Regions from separate parts of the Streptomyces sp. V2I9 genome, predicted to be linked through region 2. Evidence: predicted binding sites of a transcription regulator. Region 2 holds the regulator's gene; the other holds the start of a gene.
The links. The regulator HrcA, encoded in region 2, represses chaperone genes, less so after heat shock. The targets are predictions, from matches to a motif close to TTNGCACTCNGNNNNNCNGAGTGCNAA.
Positions count from the first base shown of each region.

Region 1 (9,767 bases), 1.9 Mb from region 2:
GGACAGGGACGCCGGCCAGGCGTTCTCGGCCGTGCGGAGCCAGGTCTCCCCGGCCACGGTGGAGCCGATGGAGTGCTCGACCAGGACCGGCGAGAAGGGTTCGGCGGCGAGCCGGAGCAGGTGGCGGGCATCGACCAGGCCGCGTTCGGCGAGCCGGGAGCCGGTCCACAACGCGGCGAGTTCCGGGCCGTGTTCGCGCAGGCCCTGGTGTTCGTCGGAGGACATGTGGTCCTTCGTGGTCCGGGCCAGCAGCGCGTCCGGGACCACGCCGCGCATGGCCTCGACGAGCAGCGGCTTGTAGCGCCAGGGGCTGATCCGGTCCGGAAGGCGTACGGCGAGGGTCGCCTCCAGGACGCGGTCGTCGTAGAAGGGGGCGGCGACCGGCAGGCCGATCGTCGTGCCGATGTCCTCCATCGCCTGGAAGTGCCGGGCCCCCATGCGTACCGCGTCGATGTCGACGTGCCGCCCGCGCCACGGGTCGATCGGCTCGGCGTGCTCGGCGGCGGCCCGGAACTCCTCGGTGATCAGGGCGTTGGCGTGCTCGGTGAACCAGGGGCGCAGGGACTGCCGTACGCCCCAGGAGAGCAGCGGGGTCCTGGCCACCGGCTGGGGTTCGACGGTGACGGCTCCGGCGAGCCAGCGGCGGAAGCCGGACCGGTCCAGCAGCGCCTTCACCGTGGGCAGGAGCGGCCAGCCGAACTGGTGGCGCAGACCGCTGAGGTGGTTCCAGGCGGTGAACGGGTTCCCGTGGAAGAGGTCCTGGTAGGCGTGGGGCAGGCCGAGGAAGAGTTCGTCGCCGCCGTAGCCGGTGAGGTGGTAGCGGGATCCGGTGGCGTGGGCACGGCCGAGGAGGAGGTCCGCACGGGCCCGGCCGGGGGCGACCGGGAGTGGTTCGTCGTTCAACTCGGCGGCGCAGGACGCCAGATCGGCGTAGAAGTAGGGGGCGTCGCCGGCGGGGATGACACGGTGGTCCAGGGTGGCCGCGCGGCGGTCGGCGGTGGAGGCCGCGTGTCCGGCCGGGGCCGGAGCCGTGCCGCGATCGTCCTGCCCGGCCAGCTCCACCGCCCGCCGTGCCCAGGTCTCGTCCTCGCTGTAGCGGTCGCGGGCGGCGACGGTGAGCAGCGAGAGCCGCTGCGGACCGGTCGCACGGGCGGCGAAGGTGAGGGAGGTGGAGTCCAGGCCCCCGGACAGTTCGCAGCTGATCCGGTCCAGGCCGCCGACATGGGCTCGTACGGAGGCGGCGATGGCCTCACCGAGGGCCCGTGCGCCCTCGGCCAGCGGGAGTTCGGGGGCCGGCGGCTCCCACCAGCGGTGCTCCGTGGGGCCGGGGAGGGCGGCCGTGCCCGGTGCTGCGACCGGCAGGGTCAGGCCGTACCCGGCGCCGGTCTCGTGCACCCCGCGCCACACGACACGGCGGCTGAGGGGGTGCGGCAGGAAGTCGAGCATGCGCAGGGCGAGCGCTCCGTCGTCCAGAGGCGCGTCGATCAGCCGGGCGAGGGCGGCCGGGCGGTCGGAGGCGATGGTTCCGGCCTCCGGGTGCCGGGCGTGGTAGATCCGGCGCAGCCCGGAGGCGGTGCCCCTGATCCAGGTCTGCCCGCAGAGCTGGGCGATCACGTGGTGCAGGCCGGGCAGCCGGGCCAGGCGGCGCTCCAGGCCGGTACGGTCGCGGGCGCCCTCCAGCAGGCCGGAGAGTACGGCCTCGGGAACGCGGTCGGGCCCGATGAGCACGAGGGCGTCGTCGCCCCGGCGGAGGTGGCTCACCTTGCGGAACGCCGGACGGGCGACGATCCAGGGCCGGCCTGACGGGTGGGCGACGGTCAGAACGTCGCCCCCCGTCGCGGCCGGCCCGGCCGACTCCTGCGCGGGAAGCCGCCCGGCCACCGCCGCGCCCGCCGCGCTGTCCGGCAGAACGACGAAGTAGTCACGCAGATGGCCGGGCATGTTCACCTTCCGGAAGTTCTCATACGTCGCACAGGAATCCGAGGTCCGGTTTAGACGAAACGGCGGACCCAGTACTCCTTGTACGAGCCGTAGAAGTAACCGGCGGTCTTCTTCGAGAAGTCGCCCTGCTTGAACAGCGACGGCTTCACGTAAGCCTTCTTCTGCTGCTTCATGAGACCTTCCCTTCTGTGTGAATGGAAACCGTAATGACCACTTTGCGCCTGCATAACTGACGTTATTCATGCGACTGGTGTTCACCACGTGAACACCAGAGCCATCATGTCCCGCCGCAGAACCGGTACGCATGATTCCGACTTACCGCCTGAAGTTGGCTGGATAGCGTGAGCGGAGAAGAGTGGAGGCCGACGCTCCGGCCCGGCGCGCGACATCGGGTGGCCGCCATGTGCAGTCGCACACCGGAGGCGCGTGACACCGAAGTGGACTGGACCAATCGCGGACCTGAAGGGCCTGATCGGGCGGTGAGCTGCCAGGAGAGGGAACCGCCGGTCACAGATCCGCCGAACCGCCCCCCGCCCCTCCGACCGCCTTCAAGGCCGCACTACCTCAGGCGCGGGGGGCGCGCCACCGGCATCGGCGAAACCGCCCGGACCCGTGCTGCCGCACCGGGAAGGTCGCCGCAAGACCCCATTCGGCCATGCCGAACGCCCTCCGCCACCGTCCGACTACGGAATGATCGGCCACACAGCCCCGCACGGGGCTTCCCATCGCGCGGCGAAGGACTTCCCGCCCCGCGGCGAAGGGCTCCTCGACCCGAGGCGAGGGGCTTCCCGGCCTGCATCCGCGGCCTTCCGCCCCCGCAGGCGGAAGTGTCCCGCCCCGGCGAGGGGGCGTGCCGGCCCGCCTCCGAGGAGCTCTCCGACCCGCCTCCGGGCTCCTCCCCTCCTTACCGCCCGCACCGCGCCCCACACCCCTCCCCGGCCACCTCCACCAACGCCTCAGGGGCGGCACCTCCGTGATGGAGGTACCGCCCCTGAGGGACGTACGGGGAACTTCGTGATCGGCAGGCCGATCAGAAGTCCATGTCACCGCCCGGCATGCCGCCCGGAGCGGCCGCGCCGGCCTTCTCGGGCTTGTCGGCGATGACGGCCTCGGTGGTGAGGAACAGCGCGGCGATGGACGCGGCGTTCTGCAGAGCGGAACGCGTGACCTTCGCCGGGTCGAGGATGCCCTCGGCGATCATGTCGACGTACTCACCGGTCGCGGCGTTGAGGCCGTGACCGATCGGAAGGTTGCGGACCTTCTCCACGACGACGCCACCCTCGAGACCACCGTTGACGGCGATCTGCTTGAGCGGGGCCTCCAGCGCGAGCTTCACGGCGTTGGCGCCGGTCGCCTCGTCGCCCGTGAGGTCGAGCTTCTCGAAGACGGCCGAGGCCTGGAGCAGAGCCACGCCACCACCGGCGACGATGCCCTCCTCGACGGCGGCCTTGGCGTTGCGCACCGCGTCCTCGATGCGGTGCTTGCGCTCCTTGAGCTCCACCTCGGTGGCGGCGCCGGCCTTGATGACGGCCACGCCGCCGGCCAGCTTCGCCAGACGCTCCTGGAGCTTCTCGCGGTCGTAGTCCGAGTCGGAGTTCTCGATCTCGGCACGGATCTGGTTGACGCGACCCTGAACCTGGTCGCTGTCACCGGCGCCGTCGACGATCGTCGTCTCGTCCTTGGTGATGACCACCTTGCGGGCACGGCCGAGCAGGTCCAGGCCGGCGTTCTCCAGCTTGAGACCGACCTCCTCGGAGATCACGGTGCCACCGGTGAGGATGGCGATGTCCGCGAGCATGGCCTTGCGGCGGTCACCGAAGCCCGGAGCCTTGACGGCGACGGACTTGAAGGTGCCCTTGATCTTGTTGACGACCAGGGTGGAGAGCGCCTCGCCCTCGACGTCCTCGGCGATGATCAGCAGCGGCTTGCCCGACTGCATGACCTTCTCCAGCAGCGGGATCAGGTCCTTGACGCTGCCGATCTTCGAGTTGACGATCAGGATGTACGGGTCGTCGAGCGACGCCTCCATACGCTCCATGTCGGTGGCGAAGTACGCCGAGATGTAGCCCTTGTCGAAGCGCATACCCTCGGTGAGCTCCAGCTCCAGACCGAAGGTCTGGGACTCCTCGACGGTGATGACGCCTTCCTTGCCGACCTTGTCCATCGCCTCGGCGATCTTGGCGCCGATCTCGGTGTCGGCGGCGGAGATGGAGGCGGTGGAGGCGATCTGCTCCTTGGTCTCCACGTCCTTGGCCTGCTCCAGCAGAGCGGCGGAGACGGCCTCGACGGCCTTCTCGATACCGCGCTTGAGGGCCATCGGGTTGGCGCCCGCGGCGACGTTGCGCAGACCCTCGCGGACGAGAGCCTGGGCGAGAACGGTGGCGGTGGTCGTACCGTCGCCGGCGACGTCGTCCGTCTTCTTGGCGACCTCCTTGACCAGCTCCGCACCGATCTTCTCGTACGGGTCCTCGAGCTCGATCTCCTTGGCGATGGAAACACCATCGTTGGTGATCGTGGGCGCGCCCCACTTCTTCTCGAGGACGACGTTACGGCCCTTGGGGCCGAGGGTGACCTTGACGGCGTCGGCGAGCTGGTTCATCCCGCGCTCGAGACCGCGCCGTGCCTCCTCGTCGAACGCGATGATCTTGGCCATGTGAAGTGGTCCTCCCGGACAGGGGTGGATTGCTCCGGACCGAGAGGCGCCCGCGACGGACGGCCTGCTGCGTGGTGGTTCCTTGCCCCACCGCACCTGCGGACCTCACCGGCCCGGTCCAAGTTCTGTCACTCTCACCTGGAGAGTGCTAACGCCAATGATTAGCACTCGACCCCCGAGAGTGCAAGCGCCTCGGGCGAGTGCCCGCCATGTGGTCCGGGGCCGCCGGCGGTGCCGCGCGGGGCCCGCCGCAGGTACGTGCCCCGAGGGCGGCGGCGGTCCCGGAACGCGCGTAGGGCCCGATCCCTGCTGGAGAACTCCAGGGGGGTCGGGCCCTACGTGCGTGAGTGGTGTCGTCGGACAGACGCGCCGGCCTCAGCCGACAGCGAGCTTGACCATGTCGGCCTGGGGCCCCTTCTGGCCCTGCGAGATCTCGAATTCAACTCGCTGACCCTCTTCGAGGGTGCGGTACCCGTCCATCTGGATCGCGCTGTAGTGGACGAAAACATCCGCACCACCGTCGACCGCGATGAAGCCGTACCCCTTCTCCGCGTTGAACCACTTGACGGTGCCCTGAGCCATGCCTAACTCCCCTATTACTGGCCCTTGCACGGGACCGCACTTCGCGGGCCCGGGTCACGACTCACCCTCCGACAGGAGAGGGTGCGCGGCGCCGCAGCGCGTCGACCGCGGCCGAATGTATCCGTCCAACTGCCCTCTGCAACAGGTCAATCGGACGAGAAATCTGGGGGCGGCTGAACACGCGAATAGGAGCGTTTCCTGAGATGTACGGGCAAGTCGGGCCAGTCAAAGGCCACTTATGCCGCAAGAGGTTCACGTACATTGGCTGCTTCTTATCGGGGCCGGGCGCATTCTCATATGCGGGCGGCACGAGCAGCGGACGGGGCTTCCCCAACTGTACCGCGCTCAACCATGCAGAATTGCCCCCTCCGCTTCTGGAGCGGAGGGGGCAACGGTGGTCCCGCGAAGGCGCGATGGCCACACCGGTCTCGACGGCCCCATAGGGCTCACACCGGCCGGGGAGCACGTCGACCCGAACCGACCCGGCTCGAACCGACCCGGCGTGAACCGGCCCGACCCGGCCCGAACCGACCCGGCGTGAACCGGCCCGAACCGCTCCGGACCGGCTCAGCAGCCGCCGGCGACCGCGGGAATGATCGAGACGCCCGCGCCGTCCGGGGTGGCGGCGTCGAGGCCGCCCTCGAAACGCACGTCGTCGTCGTTGACGTACACGTTGACGAAGCGGCGCAGCTTGCCCTGGTCGTCCAGGACGCGGGCCGCGATGCCCGGGTGGTCCTTCTCCAGGGACTCGATGACCTCGGAGAGCTTCGCGCCCTCCGCCGTGACCTCGGCCTGGCCGCCCGTGTAGGTGCGGAGGATGGTGGGGATGCGGACCTTGACGCTCATGGCGGACGCCTTTCTTGCTGCTGTGGTCGGAGTGGTCAGGCGGAGGCGAGGCCCGCGGCGCGGAACGCGTCCAGGCTCGGCTTGATGGTCGCCGTGGCCTGCGAGGTGGGGGCGACCGCGTCAAGCGTCTTGAGTCCGTCGCCGGTGTTCAGGACGACGGTGGTGAGCGCCGGGTCGATCACGCCGGCCTCGACCAGCTTCTTCGTCACGCCGACGGTCACCCCGCCCGCCGTCTCGCCGAAGATGCCCTCGGTGCGGGCCAGCAGCTTGATCGCGTCGACGACCTGCTCGTCGGTGACGTCCTCCACCGCGCCGCCGGTGCGCCGGGCGATGTCCAGCACGTACGGGCCGTCCGCCGGGTTGCCGATGGCCAGCGACTTGGCGATGGTGTTCGGCTTCTGGGGACGTACCACGTCGTGGCCGGCCTTGAAGGCGGCGGAGACCGGGGAGCAGCCCTCGGCCTGGGCGCCGAAGATCTTGTACGGCTTGTCCTCGACGAGGCCCAGCTCGATCAGCTCCTGGAACCCCTTGTCGATCTTGGTGAGCTGGGAGCCGGACGCGATCGGGATGACGATCTGGTCGGGCAGCTTCCAGCCGAGCTGCTCGCAGATCTCGTACGCCAGCGTCTTGGAACCCTCGCCGTAGTACGGACGGAGGTTGACGTTGACGAAGCCCCAGCCCTCGCCGAGCGGGTCGCCGATGAGCTCGGAGCAGAAGCGGTTGACGTCGTCGTAGGTGCCCTCGATACCGACCAGCTCACCGCCGTACACCGCGGCCATGACGACCTTGCCCTGCTCCAGGTCGTGCGGGATGAACACGCAGGAGCGCAGTCCGGCGCGGGCGGCGGCGGCGCCGACGGCCCCGGCCAGGTTGCCCGTGGAGGAGCAGGAGAGGGTGGTGAACCCGAAGGCGCGGGCGGCCTCGACGGCGATGGCGACGACCCGGTCCTTGAAGGAGTGCGTCGGGTTGCCGGAGTCGTCCTTGACGTACAGGCCGCCGGTGACGCCCAGCTCGCGGGCGAGGTTGTCGGCCTTGACGAGCTTGGTGAAGCCGGGGTTGATGTTGGGCTTCTCCGCCACGTCGGCGGGGACGGGCAGCAGCGGGGCGTACCGCCAGATGTTGTCCGGGCCGGCCTCGATGCGCTTGCGCAGCTCCTCGGGGGAGCCGGTGGGCAGGTCGTACGCCACTTCCAGCGGTCCGAAACAGGAGGCGCAGGCGAACAGGGGGCCGAGTTCGAACCGCTCGCCGCACTCGCGGCAGGAAAGCGCCGCGGCGGGACCGAGGTCGACGGCCGGGGCGGAAGGAACGGTGGTACCTGCAACGGTCTGAACAGCCATGATGGCGGAGGTCCCTTTCTCCTCATCTTCCTCGCGGCGCATTTCGCCGCAAGACGGAATTGGCACCTTCCCCACCGTGACCTCGCGGTCGGCAGGAGGGTTGCCGGGACTTCAACGGGCCGTTCCCTCAGTCCCTCTGGATGAGCTCTATGGCGCTGGATCTTCGATCCAGGCGTTTATGCGCGCTCCGACCCCGACATGCGACGGCGATACGCGTTGTTCAAGACTGTAACCGAAGCACCGGACCGTCGAGATAGCCGTCCGAACCGCGAGATGGATCACACACAGGGAGTGCCGACCGTGCTCGAAGAGGTGGAACGCTGGCTGACCAGGCGTTCCTGGTCGTCCGGCGACCGCCCGCTGAACCGGCTCGCCGACGCCCGGACCGCCGACCCGCGCCGTACGACCGTGAGCGTGGTGCTGCCCGCGCTCAACGAGGAGGCCACGGTCGGCGCGATCGTGGCGACGATCCGCCGGGAGCTGATGGAGAAGGTCCGGCTCGTCGACGAACTCGTGGTGATCGACTCCGGCTCCACCGACGCCACCGCGGCCGTGGCACGGGCGGCAGGCGCACGGGTGGTCCACCGGGACGCGATCCTGCCCCGGATCCCGGCGCTGCCCGGCAAGGGCGAGGTACTGTGGCGCTCACTCCTGGTGACCAGCGGCGAGATCGTCTGCTTCGTGGACGCGGATCTCAGGGACTTCTCGGCGGACTTCGTCTCGGGGACGGTGGGGCCGCTGCTCACCGATCCGGCCATCCAGTTCGTCAAGGCCATGTACGACCGCCCGCTCGGTGACGCGGCAGGTCAGGGCGGCCGCGTCACCGAACTGGTGGCACGCCCGCTGCTCAATCTGCACTGGCCGCGGCTGGCCGGGTTCGTCCAGCCGCTGGGCGGTGAATACGCGGTGCGGCGCTCCCTGCTGGAGCGGCTGCCGTTCCCGGTCGGTTACGGAGTGGAGCTGGGGCTGCTGGTGGACGCGCTGCACACGGTGGGCCTGGACGCGCTGGCCCAGGTGGACGTCGGCGTACGCCTCCATCGCCACCAGGACGGGCAGGCGCTGGGCCGCATGGCGGCGGCGATCTACCGTACGGCGCAGCTCAGGCTCTCGCGCGGCCATCTGGTGCGGCCGTCGCTGACCCAGTTCGAGCGCGGCGAGGGCGGCTTCGTCCCCCGTACGCACCCGGTGGACACCGAGGAGCGGCCGCCGATGCGGGAGATCGCGGAGTACGCGGAGCGGTGGGCGGCGTGAGGCGGTGGGTGGCGTGAGGCGGTGGGCGGCGTGAGGGGTGAGCGCCCGGAACGCCGGGGCCGGGTGAGGCTGTGGGCGGCCGGAGCGGCCGGGCCGTCTGAGGCGGTGCCGGGTGGAGCCGCCGGGCGTTTGGGGGCCGGGCTCACGGGCTAGGTTCCGGTACATGGTCTCCGAGCACACGCCTTCCACCGGTTCCACCCGTTCCACCGCTTCCCAGGTCCTCGTCGCGTCCAACCGCGGCCCCGTCTCGTACACGCTCGGTGAGGACGGGACGCTCGACGCCAAACGCGGCGGGGGCGGTCTCGTCTCCGGGCTGAGCGCCGTCGACGACAAGCTGTGGGTCTGCGCGGCCCTCGGCGACGGCGACCGCGAGGCGGTCCGCCGCGGGGTCGGGGAGCCGGGCGTCCGGATGCTGGACATCGACGCGGAGGTGCACGCCGACGCCTACAACGGCATTGCGAACTCGGTGCTGTGGTTCGTCCACCACATGCTCTACCAGACGCCCGTCGAGCCGGTCTTCGACGCGGAGTTCCGCAGGCAGTGGGCCGCGTACGAGACGTACAACCGGGCCTTCGCCCGCGCGCTGGCCGAGGAGGCGGAGCCGGGAGCCTCGGTCCTCGTCCAGGACTACCACCTGGCCCTGGTTCCCGGCATGCTGCGGGAGCTGCGCCCGGACCTGAGGATCGGCCACTTCTCGCACACCCCCTGGGCGCCCGTGGACTACTTCCGGCTGCTGCCCGACGACATCGCGGAGCAGTTGCTGCGCGGCATCCTCGGCGCGGACCGGGCCGCGTTCCTGACCCGCCGCTGGGCGGACGCGTTCATCGGCTGCTGTACGGAGATCCTCGGCGGCACGGGCCGGACCCGGATCGGGGTGCACGGCCTCGGGGCCGACGCGGAGTTCCTGCGCCGCCGTGCGCACGAGCCGGACGTGGACGAGCGGATGGCGGCGCTGCGGGAGCAGGTGGGCGAGGGCCGGAAGACCGTGGTCCGGGTGGACCGCACCGAGCTGTCCAAGAACATCGTGCGCGGCCTGCACGCCTACCGGGCCCTGCTGGACGCCCACCCGGAGTGGCGCGAACGCGTCGTGCACATCGCCTTCGCCTACCCCTCCCGCCAGGACCTCGCCCTCTACCGGGATTACACGGCGGCGGTGC
Region 1 is NZ_JAUSZJ010000002.1:3,736,588-3,746,354, reverse strand. It holds gene QFZ71_RS16520 (asparagine synthase-related protein) at 1-1,941, opposite strand, end outside; gene QFZ71_RS16515 (keywimysin-related RiPP) at 1,992-2,114, opposite strand; gene groL (chaperonin GroEL) at 2,972-4,594, opposite strand; gene QFZ71_RS16505 (cold-shock protein) at 4,970-5,176, opposite strand; gene QFZ71_RS16500 (MoaD/ThiS family protein) at 5,744-6,022, opposite strand; gene thrC (threonine synthase) at 6,058-7,359, opposite strand; SAM riboswitch class I at 7,379-7,506, opposite strand; gene QFZ71_RS16490 (glucosyl-3-phosphoglycerate synthase) at 7,660-8,610, shown strand; gene QFZ71_RS16485 (trehalose-6-phosphate synthase) at 8,774-9,767, shown strand, end outside.
Region 1: a site for HrcA is predicted at 4,756-4,782, ahead of groL (chaperonin GroEL). Genes of this name have one in related genera too.

Region 2 (9,767 bases):
GCGCCGCCGAACCCCTCGCCCCCGCCCCCCGGCGCACCGAACGCGACGACGCCGTCTGGGACGGCCGGGACGCCCCGGCCTTCCTCGCCGAGGCGTCCGACCTGCTCGCCGGGCAGCTCGACGAGGACCTGGTGGCCGCCATAGCGGGCCAGCTCCTGGTGCCCCGGCTGGCCGACTGGTGCGCGATCTGGCTGGAGACCGAGGGCGGGGGACCGGCCGCCGAACCCCGCCTCGCCCGCGTCCGGCACAGCGACGAGACCGGCGCCGAGGCCCTGCGCGCCGCCCTGGAGGCGGCTCCTCTCAAGCTCCCCGCCGCGCTGGGCGCGGGCCCGGTGCCGGTGCCGGTGCCCTGGCCCGTCCTCCGGAGCGACGGGGGCGGGGGAGACGCCGTCCCGCACCCCGAGTGCCCGGACGGGGCCGCGCTGGCGTTCCGGATCACCGCAGGGGACCGGGTGCTCGGCACCGTCCTCGTCGGACGGGAGGGCGCCGCCCGGATGCCCGAGGCCGTCGCTTCGCTCATCGAGGACTTCGTCCGCCGGCTCGGTCTCGCCGTGGGCGCCGCCCGCGCCTACACCCGGCAGGCCACCATCAGTCGCATCCTCCAGCGCGGGCTGCTCCCCAGCAAGGTCGCCGAGATCCCCGGTGTCACCAGCGCCCTGGTCTACGAACCGAGCGACGACGGCGTGGTCGGCGGTGACTTCTACGACATCTTCCCCTGCCCCGGCGACCGCTGGTGCTTCGTCCTCGGCGACGTCCAGGGTTCCGGACCCGAGGCCGCCGTCGTCACCGGCCTCGCCCGCCCCTGGCTGCGGCTGCTCTCCCGCGAGGGCTTCGGCGTGGGGGAGGTCCTGGACCGGCTCAACCGGCTGCTCCTCGACGACGCGATGGAGGCCGCCGAGGCCGCCGCCCTGATGGTCGCCGCCGCCGGGGGCGGGCAGCTCCACGACGGCACCCAGGCGCGGTTCCTCTCCCTGCTGTACGGGGAGGTCGTGCCGCTCCCCGGCGGCGGGGTCCGCTGCACGGTGGCCAGCGCCGGGCACCCGCTGCCGCTGCTGCTGCGCCCCGACGGTTCCGTACGCCCGGCCGCCGAGCCCCAGGTGCTGCTCGGGGTCGTCGAGGACGTGGCGTACGAGAGCCAGGTCTTCGACCTCGCGCCAGGCGACACCCTGCTCTGCGTCACCGACGGGGTCACCGAGCGGCGGTCGGGCCCGCTGATGTTCGACGACGGGGACGGGCTGGCCCGCCTACTGGCCGGGTGCGCCGGACTGCCCGCCGACGCGACCGCCGAACGGCTCCGGCGGGCCGTCCACGCGTTCGCCGAACAGCCCCCGGACGACGACATGGCGCTGCTGGTCCTGCACGCGGAGTGAGCGGCGCACCGCGCCCGCGCGACGGGCGACAATGGGCGGAGTGAGCGGCGCACCGCGCCCGCGCGACGGGCGACAATGGACGGTATGCCTTCCGTACTGCCCGATGGTGAACCCGTGCCCGACGACGGGGCGCTGCCCCGCCACGCCCTGGAAGGCGCAGCCGACCGCCCGCTCGGCTTCTACCTGCACGTCCCGTACTGCGCCACCCGCTGCGGCTACTGCGACTTCAACACCTACACCGCCACCGAGCTGCGCGGCTCCGGCGGCGCCCTGGCCTCCCGCGACAATTACGCCGCTCATCTGATCGAGGAGGTCCGCCAGGCCCGCAAGGTCCTCGGCGACGACCCCCGCCCGGTCCGTACGGTCTTCGTCGGCGGCGGCACTCCCACCCTGCTGCCCGCCGCCGACCTGGTGAGGATGCTGGCGGCGATCCGCGAGGAGTTCGGGCTCGCGGACGACGCGGAGATCACCACCGAGGCCAACCCGGAGTCCGTCGACCCGGCCTACCTCTCCGCCCTGCGCGAGGGCGGATTCAACCGGGTCTCCTTCGGCATGCAGAGCGCCAGGCAGCACGTCCTGAAGATCCTGGACCGCACGCACACCCCCGGCCGCCCCGAGGCGTGCGTCGCCGAGGCGCGCGCCGCGGGCTTCGACCACGTCAACCTCGACCTGATCTACGGCACCCCCGGCGAGTCCGACGACGACTGGCGGGCCTCCCTGGACGCCGCGATCGGCGCGGGCCCCGACCACGTCTCCGCCTACGCCCTGATCGTCGAGGAGGGCACCCAGCTCGCCCGCCGCATCCGGCGCGGCGAGATCCCCATGACCGACGACGACGCGCACGCCGACCGCTACCTCATCGCGGACGAGGCGTTCGCCGCCGCCGGTTTCCACTGGTACGAGGTCTCCAACTGGGCCACCACCGAGGCCGGACGCTGCCTGCACAACGAGCTGTACTGGCGCGGCGCCGACTGGTGGGGCGCCGGCCCCGGCGCGCACAGCCACGTCGGGGGCGTGCGCTGGTGGAACGTGAAGCACCCCGGCGCGTACGCCCAGGCGCTCGCCGAGGGCCGCTCGCCCGGCGCGGGCCGCGAGGTGCTGAGCGACGAGGACCGCCGGGTCGAGCGCGTCCTGCTGGAGCTGCGGCTCCTCGACGGCTGCCCTCTGGACCTGCTGAAGCCCGACGGCCTCGCCGCCTCCCGCCGGGCCCTGGACGACGGGCTGCTGGCGCCGGAGCCGTACCGGAAGGGCCGTGCGGTCCTCACGCTGCGCGGGCGGCTCCTGGCCGACGCCGTCGTCCGCGACCTGGTCGACTGACCCCGGCCGGGCGAAGGGCCGCACGGTGTGCGGCCCTTCGCCCGGTCCGGGCCGCGAACCCGGACCTCACGGCTCGCAGTCCTTCGCCGTCAGCGGCGGCGCGACCCCGGCCGGCTTGCCGCAGACCAGGGTCCGCTCGGCACTCGGCCCCGGCCGGACCACCTTGACGATGTTGAGGCCGTGCACATTGTCCGAGACCGAGGACCGCGACCGGCTGAACGAGATCGTCCCCGTGGGCATGTTGTTGAGGTCCACCGTGTGCAGCGTCGCCCAGGTCTCCGCCGCGCTCCGCCGCTTGTCGCCGCGCGCCGCCGCGTCGTACAGGGCGGCCGTCGCGCTGTACGAGATCACCGTCTGCCCGCTGGCGAACAGGTCGTCCTCGTACGCCGGACGCCCCGAGGCCAGCGTGGCGACCTCCCCCTCGGGGTGCAGCGCCCGCAGCGTGCGGTACGCGTCCCCGTAGAAGCCGAGGTTCTTCCCCCGGTTCAGCGGGGCGAGCGAGCTGTGGTAGAGCGTGACGTTGGCCGCGATCGACGTGGAGTCGTCGAACGTGCCCTTCGTCAGATCGTCCCCGGTGAACACCGTCATCCGCCGGTCCGAACACCCGGTGGTCTCCGACAGGCCCCGCATCAGCGTCGGTACGTCCTCGACCCGTCCGGCGAAGTACAGGGCGTCCGGCACCCGTTCGGCCTGGCAGATCGTGGTCAGCGGGGCGTTCAGGCTCGCCCCGCCGGCCAGGTCGTACTCCACGTCGTCGCCCAGCGAGAACCCCGACCTCCGCAGCATCTCCTTGCCCGCGGCCCGCTGCTCGGCGGTGTACCGGTCCAGGTCGCCGTTGCGGCCCTCGCGCGACAGCACGATCGCGTGCGGACGGTCGAGGCCCTCCGCGATCTGCCGGGCGACCAGCCCGAGCACATGCGTCTGCTCCTCGTCCGTCGCCGCGAGACCGAAGTAGTTGGGGAAGTCGCGCGGCAGGTCGCTGCTGGAGTTCGTCGTGTTCACCACCGGCAGCCCGGCCTCGCGCAACAGCTTCACCGCGTCGTCGCTCTCCTCGGTGTTGCGGCCGAGCCCGACCACGCCGACCACCGTCGGGTCCCGGCGGGCCACCTCGATGATCTTCCGTACGGCGGTGAGCTGCCGCAGCATCCCCTCACCGCCGTTGGCGGTCAGCACCCGCAGCTTCACCGACCGGCGCACGGTCTTGTTCACCGCCCGCTGCTGGAGATAGACGCCGGTCAGCTCCTCCAGGCCCTTGCGGGTGGCCTCCCGGTCATTGCCCGGAGCGGTGAGCGGACCGGCGTACACGACCGTCACATACGCGTCGCCCGCCTCGATGTCGTCGTTCTCCTCACGGATCGCCTGCTCGATCCGCTCGAACGTGATGCCCTTGCCCGCCCCGTTCAGCTCCAGGTCGTTGCCGCGTGCGAACAGCACCTCGGGCGCGGTCGCCACGCCCACGCACTCCCGGTCGCCGTCCCGCCCCTCCCGGACCGCGTCCGTGTTGCGATCGGTCAGCGGACCGTGGCAGTACGTCTCGCGCCAGTGCCCCGCCCACAGGAACGCCCCCAGCAGCGAGCCCACCACGACCACCGCGATCGTCGCCCGTGACATCACCCACCACGCCCACGTCCGCCGCACCCGGTGGGTGACGAGCTGGGCGTGCGCGTGCTCATGGGTCAGCTTCTCCGTCGACAGCGGCAGCAGCAGCACCCACGCCAGGGTCGCCGCCGCCACCGGTGACTGGCCCAGACTCAGATCGTCGACCCAGCGCTCGTAACGGGCCCGCGCCCCGGAGGAGCCGGCCGGCGATCCGGGGCCCGGCCGCTCCGGGGGCAGCGGCGGGGTGTGCCGCATGATCTCGGGGGCCGGCAGCGAGGCGAGCAGCAGCAGCGGATCCACCTCGCTGCGCCGCGACCGCACGTTGTTGATCGCGTTGATCAGCAGGATGCCGCCGTTGTCCTGCGTGGCGCGGGGCAGGAACACCACCGGCGGCACCGTGCGCTTGCTGCGCCGCCAGTCCAGGGAGTGCGGGCGGTAGTTGTGCCGCAGGTCCTCCAGCAGGGCCTGCACCCGCAGCTCCAGGTGGAACTGGCGCGCGTGCTCGTCGCCCGCCCCCGCGTCCGCCACCCGCTCCGCGACCGCCGCCGCCCGTGCCCGGATCACCCGCCACGACCCGCTCGGCGAGAACCACGACCAGCCGTCCGACGGGTAACCGGTGCTGGAGGCGGCCAGCGAGGAGGTGGTGGCGAACCAGCGGCTCGCCCGGCGCAGCCACAGCAGCGGCGGCGCGGCCCGGCCCGCCAGCCCCACCACGGCGAGCCCGATCAGGGCGAGGGCCCCCACCAGGGCCGTCAGCAGCCAGCCGATCTCCCCGAGCAACACGCTGAGGAGGGCGATGAACAGCGCCCCGACGAACGTCTCGGGCCCCACCGCCTGCCGCAGCCCGTCCCACCGGGTCGCCCCGCGCGGCCGCCCCGACCGCCAGCGCAGCCGGGTCAGCTGCTCCAGAATCCGCTCCTCGCGGACCTCGGAGGTGTTCCCGCCGGACTGCTCGACCACCGCCGCGGTGGCCTGTTCGATCGCCCCGAGCAGCCGGGAGCGGGGAAAGGAGAAGTTCTTGTACTGGGTGTTCTCGCGGGTCTCCCACGGCTTCTCGGAGAGCGTGCGCACCATGCCGAGCGCCGCCTCGTACGGGGTCGCCCCCTCGCCGTCCAGCAGCCGCACCGGAACCCGGCGCAGCTCGTTGGCCCGGTGCACCTGGTGGACCAGCTGCTCCACCCGCGCGTCGATCTCCGGCCCGGCCGCCGCGTCCGCGGCCTGGACCACCACGAGCGGCATGACCGGCCGGTTGACCCGGTACCGGTCGATCAGCTGCTGCATCAGGTGGAAGACGGCCGAGGCCGCCTCGTTGTCCGCACTGTCCCGCCAGACCTCGCGCGCCATCGCCCGTGCCCCTCCCCCGTGAGCCCTCCGGCCCGTGCACCGCCTGCCCGTTCTCCCCCCTCACTAGCCGATGGTGCGTGGGGGACGCAGACATTCCCGGGGATCGGGACGTGATCGTCGTGAACGGACCGGCCTCAGCCCCCGGACATCAGTCAGGAACGGTGACGAAGTCGATCAATTCCTCCACCCGGCCCAGGAGTTGGGGCTCAAGATCCTTGTAGCTGCGGACCTTGGACAGGATGTGCTGCCAGGCCGCCCCGGTGCTCTCCGGCCACCCCAGCGCCCGGCAGACGCCCGTCTTCCAGTCCTGCCCCTTCGGCACCACCGGCCAGGCGTCGATCCCCACCGAGGACGGCTTCACCGCCTCCCACACGTCGATGTACGGGTGCCCCACCACCAGCACGTGGTCCCCGGTCACCTCGGCGGCGATCCGGGACTCCTTGGAGCCGGGCACCAGATGGTCCACCAGTACCCCCAGCCGGGCGTCGGGCCCCGGCGCGAACTCCCCGACGATCGCCGGAAGGTCGTCGACGCCCTCCAGGTACTCCACGACCACGCCCTCGATGCGCAGGTCGTCCCCCCACACCCGCTCCACCAGCTCCGCGTCGTGCCGGCCCTCCACGTAGATCCGCCCGGCCCGCGCCACCCGTGCCCGCGCCCCGGGCACCGCCAGCGATCCGGAGGCCGTACGGACGGGGCGCACGGGGCCGCCCGCCGAGGGGCGCACCAGCGTGACGACCTTGCCCTCCAGCAGGAAGCCGCGCGGCTCCATCGGGAACACCCGGTGTTTGCCGAAGCGGTCCTCCAGGGTCACCGTCGGCCCCTGGGCGGTCTTCTCGCAGCGGACCACCGCCCCGCAGAAGCCGGAGCCGACCTCCTCCACGACCAGATCGGGTTCGGCGGGCACCTCGGGCACGGGGGCGGACCGCTTCCACGGCGGGGTCAGGTCCGGCTGATAACTGCGCATGGACCGACGATAATCGGCGTGCCGCCGCGGAGAACCGCTCGCCGCCCCGAGGGCCCCCGTGCCGCCGGGAGCGGACCCCACGCCCGTGCCGGGCTCCCCTTCACCGCCGCGAGGTCCCTCACCCCGCCGCGCGGCTTCCCCCGCGACGAAGGCCGCACACCACCGCGCGGCCGCCCCCGGCGCCCTCACGCCACCGCGAACCGTTCCGCCAGCGACGCCCGCTGTGCCCGGACGAACGCCGCGTCCACCACCGCCCCGTGCCCCGGCACGTACAGCGCGTCCTCGCCGCCCAGCTCCAGCAGCCGGTCCAGCGCGGCCGGCCAGCGCGAGGGGACCGCGTCGTCACCCGCCTGCGGCTCGCCCGACTCCTCGACCAGGTCCCCGCAGAACACCACCGGAGGCTCGCCGTCCGAACCCGGCACCAGTACCGCCAGGTCGTGGCCGCTGTGCCCCGGCCCCACGTTCGCCAGCAGGACCCGTCGGCCGCCGCCCAGGTCGAGCGTCGACTCGCCGCTCACCTCGTGGCCCGGGGTCACCAGCGTGTCCGCCGACCGGGCCGCCTCGTCCTCCGCCACCCCATGGACCACGGCCGACGCGTACATGCTCTCCGCCCCGTCGCGCAGCAGACCGCCCAGGCCCACCGCCCCGTACACCCGCGCTCCGGCGAACGCCGCGGTGCCCAGGACGTGATCGAAGTGCGGGTGGCTCAGTGCGATATGCGTCACCCTCCGCCCCAGCAGCGCCTCCGCCTGCCGGCGCAGCTCCACCCCCTCGCGCAGGGTCGCGCCGGTGTCGTACAGCAGCAGGGCCTCCGGTCCGGCCACCAGCCCGGCGGTGGCGTCCCAGCCGGGCAGGCGACGCCTGCCGATACCGTGGCCCAACCGCTCCCAGCCGAAGTCTTCCCAAGCGACGTCCATGCCGGGAGGCTATCGACAACGGCCCGCCGCGCGGCGTCGACCTGCGCGGTCCCGGCGGAGCGCGGCCGGTCGCCCTTGCCCCGGCCCCACCCCGCCCCCGTACACTGACGGCGGGACGGCTGGCACTCGAACGCACCGAGTGCCAGACAGAGGCACCGAGAACCACAGCTGGAGGTGTGCGCGATGCTCAGCGAACGCAGACTCGAAGTGCTGCGCGCCATCGTCCAGGACTATGTCGGCACCGAGGAGCCGGTCGGTTCCAAGGCGCTCACCGAGCGGCACCAGCTGGGGGTCTCCCCGGCCACCGTCCGCAACGACATGGCGGTGCTGGAGGAGGAGGGCTTCATCGCCCAGCCGCACACGAGCGCGGGCCGCATCCCGACCGACAAGGGGTACCGCCTCTTCGTCGACAAGCTCGCGGGCGTCAAGCCGCTCTCCTCGCCGGAGCGCCGGGCCATCCAGAACTTCCTCGACGGCGCGGTCGACCTCGACGACGTCGTCGGCCGGACGGTGCGGCTGCTCGCGCAGCTCACCCGTCAGGTCGCCGTCGTGCAGTACCCCTCGCTGACCCGTTCGACGGTGCGGCACGTGGAGCTGCTGTCGCTGGCCCCCGCCCGGCTGATGCTCGTCCTGATCACGGACACCGGCCGGGTCGAACAGCGTATGATCGACTGCCCCGCGCCGTTCGGCGAGGCATCGCTCGCGGATCTGCGGGCCCGGCTCAACAGCCGGGTCGTCGGACGCCGCTTCGCCGATGTCCCGCGCCTGGTGCGGGAGCTGCCGGAATCCTTCGACAGCGAGGACCGGGGGACGGTCTCCACGGTTCTCTCCACCCTCCTCGAAACCCTGGTCGAGGAGACGGAGGAGCGGCTGATCATCGGCGGCACCTCCAACCTCACCCGCTTCGGGCACGACTTCCCGGTGATGATCCGGCCGGTGCTGGAAGCGCTGGAGGAGCAGGTCGTCCTGCTGAAGCTGCTCGGTGAGGCGACGGACTCGGGCATGACCGTACGGATCGGGCACGAGAACGCCCACGAGGGGCTCAACTCCACATCCGTCGTCGCGGTCGGCTACGGTTCGGGCGACGAGGCAGTCGCCAAACTCGGCGTGGTCGGACCGACCCGCATGGACTACCCCGGAACGATGGGAGCGGTACGCGCAGTGGCACGTTACGTCGGACAGATCCTGGCGGAGTCGTAAGTGGCCACGGACTACTACGCCGTACTCGGCGTACGCCGCGACGCGTCCCAGGACGAGATCAAGAAGGCATTCCGTCGGCTCGCCCGCGAGCTGCACCCGGATGTCAACCCGGACCCGAAGACCCAGGAGCGGTTCAAGGAGATCAACGCCGCTTACGAGGTGCTGTCGGACCCGCAGAAGAAGCAGGTCTACGACCTCGGCGGCGATCCCCTCTCCGCCAACGGCGGCGGTGGCGGAGCGGGCGGTTTCGGAGCCGGCGGCTTCGGCAACTTCTCCGACATCATGGACGCCTTCTTCGGCAACGCCGCGCAGCGCGGGCCCCGTTCGCGGACCCGGCGCGGCCAGGACGCCATGATCCGCCTGGAGATCGACCTCAACGAGGCGGCCTTCGGCACCACCAAGGACATCCAGGTCGACACCGCCGTCGTCTGCACCACGTGCAGCGGCGAGGGCGCGGCCCCCGGCACCTCCGCCCAGACCTGTGACATGTGTCGCGGCCGCGGCGAGGTCTCGCAGGTCACCCGGTCCTTCCTCGGCCAGGTCATGACCTCGCGGCCCTGCCCCCAGTGCCAGGGCTTCGGCACCGTCGTGCCCACCCCGTGCCCGGAGTGCGCCGGCGACGGCCGCATCCGTTCGCGGCGCACCCTCACGGTCAAGATCCCCGCGGGCGTCGACAACGGCACCCGCATCCAGCTCGCCGGAGAGGGCGAGGTCGGCCCCGGCGGCGGCCCGCCCGGCGACCTCTACGTGGAGATCCACGAGCTGGCGCACCCGGTCTTCCAGCGGCGCGGCGACGATCTGCACTGCACGGTCACCATCCCCATGACGGCCGCGGCCCTCGGCACCAAGTGCCCGCTGGAGACGCTGGACGGCGTGGAGGAGATCGACATCCGGCCCGGCACCCAGTCGGGCCAGTCCGTCCCGCTGCACGGGCGCGGGATCACGCATCTGCGCGGCGGCGGCCGGGGCGACCTGATCGTGCACGTCGAGGTGATGACCCCGTCCAAGCTCGACCCGGAGCAGGAGCGGCTGCTGCGGGAGCTGGCCAAGCTC
Region 2 is NZ_JAUSZJ010000002.1:1,814,381-1,824,147, reverse strand. It holds gene QFZ71_RS08215 (ATP-binding SpoIIE family protein phosphatase) at 1-1,370, shown strand, start outside; gene hemW (radical SAM family heme chaperone HemW) at 1,446-2,687, shown strand; gene QFZ71_RS08205 (ABC transporter substrate-binding protein) at 2,754-5,630, opposite strand; gene QFZ71_RS08200 (DUF3097 domain-containing protein) at 5,779-6,597, opposite strand; gene QFZ71_RS08195 (MBL fold metallo-hydrolase) at 6,783-7,514, opposite strand; gene hrcA (heat-inducible transcriptional repressor HrcA) at 7,698-8,714, shown strand; gene dnaJ (molecular chaperone DnaJ) at 8,715-9,767, shown strand, end outside.